Regions from separate parts of the Paenibacillus sp. FSL P4-0081 genome, predicted to be linked through region 2. Evidence: riboswitches for the same ligand, from Rfam matches in the RefSeq annotation. Region 2 holds a riboswitch; the other holds the start of a gene.
What was found. A riboswitch is a leader RNA that binds a small molecule or an ion and turns the genes downstream of it on or off. The one in region 2 is predicted to bind cyclic di-GMP.

Region 1 (6,008 bases), 960 kb from region 2:
TGAATTTCTTCTTCGGGCCCAGCTCAAGGGGCAGCATGACATTCTGCAGGGCACTGAGCCATGGCATCAGTACAGGCTTTTGAAAGACCATGCCCAGCGACAGGTCCGGGGAGGAATAGGCAACCTCCCCGCCTCCTTCCGGGCTTAACAGCCGCAGCATCAGCCGCAGTGTCGTTGATTTCCCGCAGCCGCTCGGTCCGAGAATGGAGATGAATTCATTGCGGTATACGTCAAGACTGACATTATCAAGCACAGGCACATTGCCGAAGGAAAGAGAGCAATTGCGCAAGGAGAGCATCGTGTCCCGGGTACCGGGATTCTTCACAGGGGCGGAATCCATCTGTTCTTTCATCGCTGTTGTCATACCGGTTCCCTCCTTAATTCAAGTACTCATTGGTGAACAATGAGCCAATGTCCTGCTGCTTTTTCACAAAGTCCAGATCGATAAGATTCTGCTGCAGCGTCTCCCACGCCGCCTCATCCATCGAGCCGAGCGGAAGCTTCTCCGGCTCCAGCAGCGGAATGCTGGCCTTCATCATGCTGATTTCATGCGCAAGATCAAGCTTTTCTCCGTATTTCAGGCCGAATTCTGCCGCTTCCTCAGGATGCTCCATCGCATAATCCCAGCCCTTCATGGAGGCCTGTACGAAACTCCGGACCATTTCCGGATCCTTCTCAATCACGGACTCCGTGGTAAACAGGGTGTCGGCATAGAAATTGATGCCATAGTCGTTCGGGTCGATAATATTGACTTCCTTGCCCTGCTCCTGCACAGCCAGCACCTCATTAATTACATATCCGGGCCATGCCTTGACCTGGCCGGTCAATAAGGGGCTGAGATCATATTTGATCGGCATCTCTTCGATTTGCGAGGTTTCGATGCCCGCGCTTTTCTCCATAGCACGGAAGGTCAGCTCTTCATTGCCGCCGAGCTTGATGCCCACCTTTTGGCCGACAAGATCTTCCATTGTGGTGATACCGGATTCTTTAAGCGTGAACATTACGAACGGGGTTTTGCGGTATATCGCAGATAACGCCTTAACCGGTACGCCTTTTTCTCTGGCAATAATGATCTGGTCAGCACCGGTTACCCCGAACTCCTCACTGCCCGAAGCGACCATCTGTACCGCCGGAAAATCCGAGCCTCCCGGCCGAATCTCCACATCCAGCCCCGCTTCCTTATAGAAGCCCTTTTCAACTGCGGTATAGAACCCGGCAAACTGCGCCTGATGAATCCACTTCAACCTCAGAACAACCTTCTTAAGCTCACCGGAGCCTTCCGCCCCCTGTCCCTCAGCCTTGCCGGTATCCGAATTGTTGCCGCAGGCTGTAATGAGCAGCATTAGTGAAGTGAGCAGGATAAGCGCTTTGGTTCTGGACTTGTTCCACATGGTGATTCCCCCGTTATGATGTTATTTGGAATACTGGTCATTCGTAATTCGTATTTAGAATTGCTCCAGCGCCTTCAGCACCGCTTGCGAATCACTCACACTGCCGAAGACACCGCCCTGCATTTTGACCATATTGAGCGCTGCCAGGTGATTGGCATAATCCGTAGCACCCGTGCAATCCTCCAGGATCAGACATTCATAACCGCGGTCATTGGCTTCGCGCATCGTCGTGTGTACACAGACATCCGTCGTGATTCCGGTCAGAATCAGATGGGTAATCCCTTTATTCTTCAATATTAAATCCAGGTCCGTAGCATAAAAGCTGCCTTTACCCGGCTTGTCAATAATGTGCTCTCCCGGTATAGGTGCCAGTTCATCAATGATCTGCCAGCCGCGCTCGCCCCGTACGAGAATCCGTCCCGCCGGTCCTTCCGAGCCGATCTCAGCACCGGTCTGTCTGCTCCGCCACCGTTTATTCGCCGGCAGATCGGACAGATCCGGCTTATGGCCTTCCCGGGTATGGATAACGGTGAATCCGTTAATTTCCCGGATGCGTGCCAGCAGCCGCCCAATCGGCTGAATCGCTCTGGATGTTAATGAGAGGTCGTAGCCCATTCGCTCCACGTAACCGCCTTTGCCGCAAAAATCCGTCTGCATATCGATAATCATCAGTGCCGTCTTCGCCGGATCAAGGACGCCGTCATAGGGCCAGGTGTAAGGTGCTGCTGTAATCTGCATGGTTCATGCTCCCCTTCCAGAATTCAATGCATGTATTTAATGTTATGTTTATTAACATTAATTTTATATTTCCTGCTGTTTGTTAGATTATATTACAACAAATTTGCAATGTCTTCGTTTTTATTACGAAATAATGCGCTAATTGTTTGTGTTATTCTACATATATAACATAAACATTACATATAAACCCCGGATTAACCCTATTCATATATTAAAAAAAGCCGCCCAACGCAGGCAGCCTCAGCAGCAGTCCGTTCTCCAGCTCAAAGATCCGGCTGTTCTTGCAGAGCAGACTCCTCCCATAAGCTGTAAGCGCTGGGAAACCAGTTTTTCAAGCAATATAGAGCTGCACATTTCAAGATTATTAATAAATTGGCAGAATACAGTTGAAAAATAGCTCCTTAAGTACTAGAATTAAGCTTGTTTGCAGAAGTTCCTGCAGCGCAGGAACCAGTTATGACCTTTTTTGTCGATTACAGTCGATTGAAATCGCCTCATGCTGAGTGTATATCATTGATCTATTTCTAAAGGCAAACTTCCTGAAAGGGTAGGACGCAAAGCAATGGGCCTAAGAATGCTGAGAATCCGCGTTTATGGTCGCCAGGCTGCCAATAGAGACCACGTAAGCCATCAGTCACCGGGAGATCCCCCAGGCTTTATGATGCTCTTTTCTGTACGAATGCCATTGATTATACGAAAAAGCGAGGTTAAGATAATGCCGCAGCAATTCATCGAACCAACCCGATATGATTTCGTGGAATCCTTGATGCTTGAACGGACCGGATTCCTGGATTCTTTCTCTGTGGAGGGCCGGACTTCCGGCGGGATGAATGGAGATAAGGATGGAATTATCCTTGTGCAGAATAATCAGATCTTCATTACTCCCCCGCTCTCTGGCGGCAAGCCCGCCCGGATCTCCGCTGTTCATCCTGTAGTGCTGAAGATCAACTGGAAGACCGTTACAGAGCCTACTGAGGTAACCTCAGCGGATCATATTACCTGGGAAATTTGCGAGAAGCCACAGTATCAGATTACGGTTTCACCTGACAAGCTCAAAGTGCATTTCACCTTGTACCGTGCAGAGAAGTACGCCTGGAATCTGGTCAATTGCCCGGCTTCCTTCGAAGCCGCAGTCCGGGCTGAGCCTAACCGGGCGATGCTGCTGTCCACGCTCACCATAGAACAGATTCTTTCTTCGCTGGATAACCGCTCCATTCTGCGGAATCTGAATATCCCGGCCCTATACGCCGAACTGAACAACCCTACATATCTCCCTGTCTGTATCGCAGAAGGGAGAGCCCCGCTGCCCGGCAAGAAATCAAGGCTGCAGCTATCCCTCCCGGAGCATACGCTCACAGGCAATGGAATGCTCCGGGAGGGACGAACTGCGGAAGCTGCAGATTCCTTAGATTATCTGCGGTTTCCGGGAGCCCCCTTCGCCAGAGAGGGAGAGGTATTCGCCCGCAAGCTGCCGCCCGAAGAGGGAATTCCCGGATTCGACGTAGAAGGAGGCATCTTGCCTCCACCTCCACCGCAGGATATTTATTTCGCAGCCGGAGACAATGCACGGCTGCTTCCAAACGGGGAGATCGCGGCTCTGCGTACGGGCAGACCCCGCATCTGCGGAGACTCCGGCAGCGTCACAACCTGCGATTTCCCGGACCTATGCCTCATCACCAAGGAAATGGCGGCAACAGCCCGTGAGATTATGTTTGCAGGTGACATCGTCGTACCCTCAGATATTGAAGGCCCTATGTGTATTGAGGCGTTAGGGAATGTGTATATCTACGGCAACGTCTGCCAATCTACAATTACGGCTACAGGCAGTATCTATATAAGCGGTCAAGTAACCGGCTGCAGCCTGCACACCGGACTTGCCGGGGTACACCAGCACCGCCTGCACCGCTTCTCCAGTCTTCTGCTGACTGAAGTTGGCGGACTGCGGGAAGCCGCCCGGCTGCTGGCCAAGAATGTAGAATCCCGCCAGCAATCCGTGAAATACGGTCTGGTGGTTATGCTGCTGCTGGAGGATAAGTACAGCCATATAGAGTGCCTGATTAGCGATCTTAAATCCGCACTGCTGTGCATGGAAGGGGCCCCCCAGCCCGGTACGGATCAGCTCAAGCAGATGCTGGAGGTTTTTACCCATCCGGGGCAGTTCACCGAGTTTATCACTGACAGTGTTCTGAACAGCTTCTCCCGGCTGCTGCGTAATCTGTGTGAAGACATTGAACTGCTCCAGGAGGAGCATGTCTTCATTAATATCGCCCGTTCCCATAACAGTATCCTGGAGTCCGGCGGAGAACTGATCCTGCGGGACGCGGACGCAGAAACGGTCTAAGCCTGCTGTAATGTAACCCCTGACAAACATAAACGGCTGCCCCTCTTCTGAGGGAGCAGCCGTTTGTTTATTCCTTACCCAGACCGGGTACCGGGGTCTGCAGGACACTCCCGGCATTCCGGCCCAGCCTGACATTCACCAGAATAATGCTGCTCACAATCAGCAGCATACCGATGACCAGATTCAACGTAATCTGTTCATGCAATAAGACTACACTGGAGCCGATGGAAATCAGCGGAATCAGAAAGGTGAACGAGCCTACCTTGCCGGCCTCTCCTTCATTGATCAGCTTGAAGTATACCAACCAGCCCAGCGCAATCACGAAGACCGCGATGAACAATGTATTTATTATAAAAGTACTACTCCAGCTAATATCCGCCCAGCTCTCCGAAGCTGAGCCTGCCGCCAGCAGGATTACCCCGCCGATCATGATCTGCATCGCGGTCATCCACAGCATATCTACTCTGGCTGCATTGCGTTTGGTATAGACCGTAGCCAGCGCCCAGCTGAGTGCACTGGCCAAGGCCAGCAGTACGCCTATAGGCGAGATACTTCCGGTTAATCCCCCAAGGCTTAACGAGGCTACCCCGAGGAAGCCGATTACGAGGCCGGCGATCTTAAGCCCGTACATCCGCTCGCCCAGCCAGATCCAGGCAAAGATTCCGAGCAGCACCGGCTGCAGGAATACAATGGCCGAGAATAATCCGGACGGCACATACTGCAGGCCAATCGTCTGGAAGCCATAGTAGAAGACGATACTGAGGAATGCTGACACCAGATAGACGGGCCAGAGCTGGCGCAAATGCAGCTGCTTCCGCTTCGGCAGCGCCGCGATGATTAGTATAATACCGGCAATGACCGTTCGGATTCCGGCGAACAGCAAGGGCGGGGCATACGTTAAGGCAATTTTGGAGAGCGGCCAGTTGATGCCCCAGACAATAACCAGGAACACTAATAAGCCAATGGTTTGCTTCCGCTTCTGCATGAGTTCACCTCTTGTTCTGATTTCTTCCCAAATGATACAATAGATTCAGTCATAATTGAAATGAATTATAATCATGAGGGGCATACCAGATTAGATATGAATAACACTCAAATTCGCCTATTTGTCTTAATCGCTGAGAGCCGCAGCTTCACCAAGGCAGGTCTTGAGCTGAATATGACCCAGCCCGCAGTCAGCCGCGCCATCTCCGCACTCGAAGCCGAGCTGGACGTGAAGCTGCTGCTGCGCGACCGGCGCAGCGGATTGATGCTGACGGATATCGGCAAGCGGATTCTGGTTATCTGCCGCGGAATCCTCAGCGGCCTCGATAAGATAGATCAGGAGCTTGCCGCCGAGAAAGGCCTGGAGAAGGGCCTCATCCGCATCGGCGCCTTTCCGGTTGCCGCTGCCTATTTTGTCCCGAAGATTATCAGTGCCATCACTGCCAAATACCCCGGAATTGAGATCAGATTATATGAAGGTTCCGTCGCCGAGGTGAAGGACTGGCTGGCATCACGGTTCATTGACGCAGGCCTGATGATTCCGCCGGTCGAAG
Region 2 (6,008 bases):
ACCGACAGTGAAGCCAACACCGACAGTGAAGCCAACACCGACAGTGAAGCCAACGCCGACAGTGAAACCGACACCGACAGTGAAGCCAACGCCGACAGTGAAACCGACACCGACAGTGAAGCCAACGCCGACAGTGAAACCGACACCAACGCCAACAGCGGCACCGACACCAACGCCAACGGCAGCACCGACACCAACGCCGACGGCAGCACCAACACCAACACCAACGCCAACGGCAGCACCAACACCAACACCAACAGCGACACCAACGCCAACGGCAGCACCAACACCAACGCCAACGGCAGATCCAACACCGACACCAACGGCAGTGCCAACACCAACGCCAACGGCAGCACCAACACCAACACCGACACCAACGGCAGCACCAACACCGACACCAACGGCAGCACCGACACCAACGCCAACGGCAGCACCGACACCAACACCAACGGTAGCGCCGACCCCAACACCGACGGCAGCACCGACATCAACACCAACGCCGACAGCAGCGCCAACACCAACGCCGACAGCAGCACCGACACCGACGCCAACGGCAGCACCGACACCAACACCAACGGTAGAGCCAACACCAACGCCGACGGCTGCACCGACACCAACGCCAACAGCGGCACCGACACCGACACCAACGCCAGAGCCAACACCAACACCAACACCAACGGCAGATCCAACACCAACACCAACAGCAGCACCGACACCAACACCAACGCCGACGGCGGCACCAACACCGACACCAACACCAACGGTAGCACCAACACCAACGCCGACGGCGGCACCAACACCGACACCAACAGCAGCACCAACGCTAACGCCAACGGTAGCACCAACGCCAACGCCAACGGTAGCACCGACACCAACACCAACGGCAGCGCCAACACCAACGCCAACGCCAACGGCAGCACCGACACCAACGCCAACGGCTGCACCGACACCAACGCCAACGGCTGCACCGACACCAACGCCAACAGCGGCACCAACACCAACGCCAACGCCAACGGCAGCACCAACACCAACGCCAACGGCAACACCGACACCGACGCCAACAGTAGCACCAACACCAACGGTAGAGCCAACACCAACGCCAACAGTAGCACCGACACCGACGCCAACGGCAGATCCAACACCGACACCAACAGCAGCACCGACACCAACGCCAGAGCCGACACCAACACCAACAGTAGCACCGACACCGACGCCAACGGCAGATCCAACACCGACACCAACAGCAGCACCGACACCAACGCCAGAGCCGACACCAACACCAACAGCAGATCCAACACCAACACCGACAGCAGTACCAACACCAACGGTAGAGCCGACACCAACGCCAACGGCAGCACCGACACCAACACCAACAGCAGATCCAACATCAACACCGACAGTAGCACCGACACCGACGCCAACGGCAGATCCAACACCGACACCAACGGCAGCACCAACACCAACGCCAACGGCAGAGCCAACACCAACGCCAACGGCAGCACCGACACCGACACCAACGGCAGAGCCAACACCAACACCAACAGTAGAGCCAACACCAACGCCAACACCAGCACCGACACCGACACCAACGGCAGAGCCAACACCGACACCAACACCAACGGCAGAGCCAACACCGACACCAACACCAACGCCAGAGCCGACACCAACACCAACACCAACGGCAACACCAACACCAACACCAACACCAACACCAACACCAACACCAACACCAACACCAACACCAACACCAACACCAACACCAACACCAACACCAACACCAACACCAACACCAACACCAACACCAACAACAACACCAGCACCGACATTACCACCGGCACCAGTGCCATCGTCTGCACCGCCCGTCTTTATTAATGTAGTGCCAACGCCGACTCCAATAATCGGCTATATTGTAAATCCGGATACCATGATCATTGATGATCCGCTGCCTTTGGGCCCTGTGGCAACAGCAACACCTCGGCCGTTAGTGGTGACACCAAGTCCAACCCTAACGCCAAGCCCAAGCGCAACACCAAGTTCAACGCCGATTGTGACAATCATTGATGAAGAGATTCCGTTAGGCAATGTACCTGCGGATGCCGCGCTCCCGAAGACTGGTGAGTCCAGTCCGGCTCCTTATTACTTAGTCGGTCTAGCCCTTGCAGGATTGGGAATATTCCTCGGCAGAAGATCCAGAACAGATAAACGTAAATAAATGCAATCCGTAAGATCCTTTCCGAAAGGCTGGCGATATCACCGCTAAATCGGGAAAAGGCTGCTTTGGGAGAAGACGTTCTCCTGAAAGCAGTCTTTTTTATGTGGGATATACATTTGTTATTATGTTTCCTCGTAAAAGAAAATGTGCTAAGGAGAAAGAGGTGCGTCTTTACGATCATGGGCCCTCGTGTTTATATTAAAATTTGCAATATTTAAATTAGTTCTTTATACATGGTTCCAAAATATTCTTGTAGGTGCCATCGAGGGCGATGAGAGGATCGGGATTTAGGTGAAAAAGCTATAGATTCTTTAAAAAAACCTTTTGTAACAGTGCTTTGGAATGAATCAGCAGATATAATCTATTACCAGATGTTTCAAAGGATTTCATTGACAATCAGCCCTGATAGCGGATAAACTAAAAATAGTTCCAAAGTAACGAATGTCATAGACATTAGTATAAAAGTTTGATTTAGTACATAATTTCACAACCTAATCTTCCACTGACGTATAAACGCAAACCGTTCGAAAGGACGGGACGCAAAGTCCAGGAGTCTAAAGCGCGATGGAGCGCAATGATCGTCCGACTGCCGTAAAGAGAGCAATCCTCTTTCCGGCGGTCTTTTTTTGTTATATAAATGTGGCCTATATCTATATTAACTGTGAGGTGAGCTGTATGTTCCAATTAAAAAAATTCAAACGTCTTACGGTGTTCGGACTTATAGCAGTTCTGATTGTGGGAAGCGGCGGAATTATTTCACTGGGGAGCACCTCAGTTAAAGCCGAGGGCAACTCTTTGCCGGGCAATACATCCAAGTATAATGTGTTCATCTTGGGAGATGTTGATGTTAAACATAGTGATATTGAAGGTAGATTAGCTGCCGGCGGAAACGTGAATTTAAATGTTAATTATTCTGTGGGACATAGTCTTACTAGTGAGGAAACGAAGGAAGCCTACTCTCTCATCGCCGGTGGTAATCTGTATTATTCCCAGGGAGAAACCGTGGGTGATGTAGTCTACGGGGGGAGTTATAGCGGCAGCGGCGGCCCGCGCGGGGGGACAGGAAGCTTACAACAACAAATAAATGTTGTGGACTTTGCAGCCCAGTTCAGTTTGCTCCGAGAGAAATCTCAACAGCTTGCTTCTCAGCCTGTTAATGGGGTTACCACTGCCAACTCCGGTAATTTCTTTTTGGAAGGTACAAATTCGGGTGTTAACATATTTACTGTAGACGGCAGCAAGCTGTCTAGTGCAAATGAGTTGAGAATTAAGATTCCTGATGGCTCAACAGCTATAGTTAATATCTCCGGTACTACAGTAACTATGAAGAATATGGGGACTGGAATTAATGGTAACGGAAATAAGGATAACGCTATGAACAGTAAAGTTTTATATAACTTCAGTCAAGCGACCAGTCTTCAAATCGAAGGTATCGGAGTTCTGGGATCTGTGCTGGCTCCATATGCCTCTATTCAATTTAATAATGGTCAAATCAACGGGAATCTGATCGGAGCTTCGCTCTCAGGATCGGGGGAATCGCACCATATTCCTTATAAGGGGCAAGATCCTCCGACGCCAACAGCAACGCCGGCAGTGACACCGACGCCAACAGCAACGCCAGCAGCGACGCCGACGCCAACAGCAACGCCAGCAGCGACGCCGACGCCAACGGCAACGCCAGCAGCGACGCCAACGCCAACAGCAACACCGGCAGCGACGCCAACGCCAACGGCAACGCCGACGCCAACGGCAACGCCAGCAGCGACGCCGACGCCAACGGCAACGCCGACACCGACGGCAACGCCGACAACAGCGCCAACGGCAACACCGACACCGACGGCAACGCCGACAACAGCGCCAACGGCAACACCGGCAGCGACGCCAACAGCAACACCGACAACGGCAACACCGACAGTGGCACCAACGGCAACACCGGCAGCGACGCCAACAGCAACACCGACAACGGCAACACCGACAGTGGCACCAACGGCAACGCCGACAACAGCGCCAACGCCGACACCAACGGCAACGCCAACAACAGCGCCAACGGCAACGCCGACAGCGGCACCAACGGCAACACCGACAGCGGCACCAACGGCAACGCCGACAACAGTGCCGACCGCTGTACCGACAACAGCACCGACAGCAACCAGCACGAGCGTCTTTGTCCCAAGCTTCGTATTTCCGACATCAACCGCTCCGACAGTGATTGGGACTATTGTGACTGATACTGACACGACTATTATTGATGACCCGGTTCCTCTCGGGCCGGCAGCATCACCGGTTGTGACGGTGCTGACAACAACAGCGCTACAGCCAGTTGTGGAGGTTCCTGCACCTGGACCTTCACCTGTAGCAGGACCGGCACCTGAAGAAATCATTATCGATGACGAGATTCCTCTGGGCAGTGTGACTGCAGAGCAAACCCTGCCGCAGACGGGTGAATCAAGTCCTGCGCCGTACTATATTACGGGTGTTGCTCTTGCCGGTCTGGGCCTGCTTCTTAGAAGAACTGCCAGAGTGAACAAGCGCAAATGATTATGATTAAGCCGCTGTGTTTGGATGAGGGCTGCTGCCGGAGAGATTCTCCGGGAAGCAGTCTTTTTGTATACGGGGAGCGCATTCAATTCGTAGCTCACTACTTACACACACCAGGCAGCGCAGACTGACGGCAGTGTTTTTAGTTGGACGGATACCATGCTATACTATGCTCAAATTATTTATCTAAAAAAGCTGAGAATACTCCACCCTCGATAGGGTGGGGATGAATCAGCAGTTTTCGATTTCAAGACGAACATATGTGCTATAATATGAATGAGATCACTAAAAGGAGGTGTTGCACATGCTCGTGTCTGCGCAGGAGGTTTCTTCGAAACCCCTGGTTCATCAAGCCTATAAATATCGGATCTACCCCAATACAGAGCAAAAGCAACTCATTCGTCGAATGTTTGGCTGCTGCCGTTTTGTGTTCAATTACTTCTTGGAAGCTTGGAATCAAAGGTATGCGGAAACGGGAAAAGGCTTGTCTTATCACGCTTGTGCAACACAACTCCCCGGTTTAAAAGCACAATACGACTGGCTGAAAGAAGTCGATAGCATCGCTTTGCAGTCGGCTGCCCGTCATGTGGCGGATAGCTTTGATCGTTTTTTCAAGAAGCAAAATCAAGCGCCACGCTTCGAGAGCCGAAAGCATCCGATTCAAAGTTACACGACCAAATTCACCAACGGGAATATCGCCATGGAGGGCAGTCGCTTGAAGCTCCCAAAAGTCGGCTGGATACGTTTTGCAAACTCCCGGAAGCTGGAAGGCCGGATATTGTCCGCTACCGTTCGTAAAAACGCCAGCGGGAAATTTTTCGTTTCGCTCGTTTGCGAAGTTCAAAAGAACCCTCTGCCCCAAGTGGATACACCTATTGGCATCGACTTAGGCTTGAAAGAATATGCAGTATGCTCAAACGGGGAACATATCGCCAATCCTCGCTTTTACCGTCAATACGAGAACAAGCTGGCGCTTTGGCAGCGGCGGATGGCTCGGCGTACTCCGGGCGGCTCCAACTGGAAGAAAGCAAGGCAGCATATCGCTCGTATTCACGAACGCATTGCCAATAAACGAAATGACTTCCTCCACAAGCTGACCACGAGACTGATTCGTGAAAACCAAACGATTAGTATCGAACATCTGCGTGTGGCGAATATGATTCAGAACCCCAAGCTTTCAAAATCCATTGCTGATGCGTCTTGGGGCGAGTGGGTGCGACAGCTGACGTATAAAGCGAAATGGTATGGACGAAATCTT

Region 1: linked by a shared signal. The riboswitch ahead of P40081_RS34465 (flagellar assembly protein A) and the one ahead of P40081_RS37205 (choice-of-anchor A family protein) in region 2 are both predicted to bind cyclic di-GMP.

The regions. Positions count from the first base shown of each region.
Region 1 is NZ_CP009280.1:8,083,479-8,089,486, forward strand. It holds gene P40081_RS34450 (ABC transporter ATP-binding protein) at 1-364, opposite strand, end outside; gene P40081_RS34455 (ABC transporter substrate-binding protein) at 378-1,391, opposite strand; gene biuH (biuret amidohydrolase) at 1,446-2,129, opposite strand; cyclic di-GMP riboswitch class I at 2,649-2,742, shown strand; gene P40081_RS34465 (flagellar assembly protein A) at 2,845-4,470, shown strand; gene P40081_RS34470 (DMT family transporter) at 4,538-5,455, opposite strand; gene P40081_RS34475 (LysR family transcriptional regulator) at 5,552-6,008, shown strand, end outside.
Region 2 is NZ_CP009280.1:616,717-622,724, forward strand. It holds gene P40081_RS38910 (choice-of-anchor A family protein) at 1-2,212, shown strand, start outside; cyclic di-GMP riboswitch class I at 2,717-2,806, shown strand; gene P40081_RS37205 (choice-of-anchor A family protein) at 2,888-4,750, shown strand; gene tnpB (IS200/IS605 family element RNA-guided endonuclease TnpB) at 5,055-6,008, shown strand, end outside.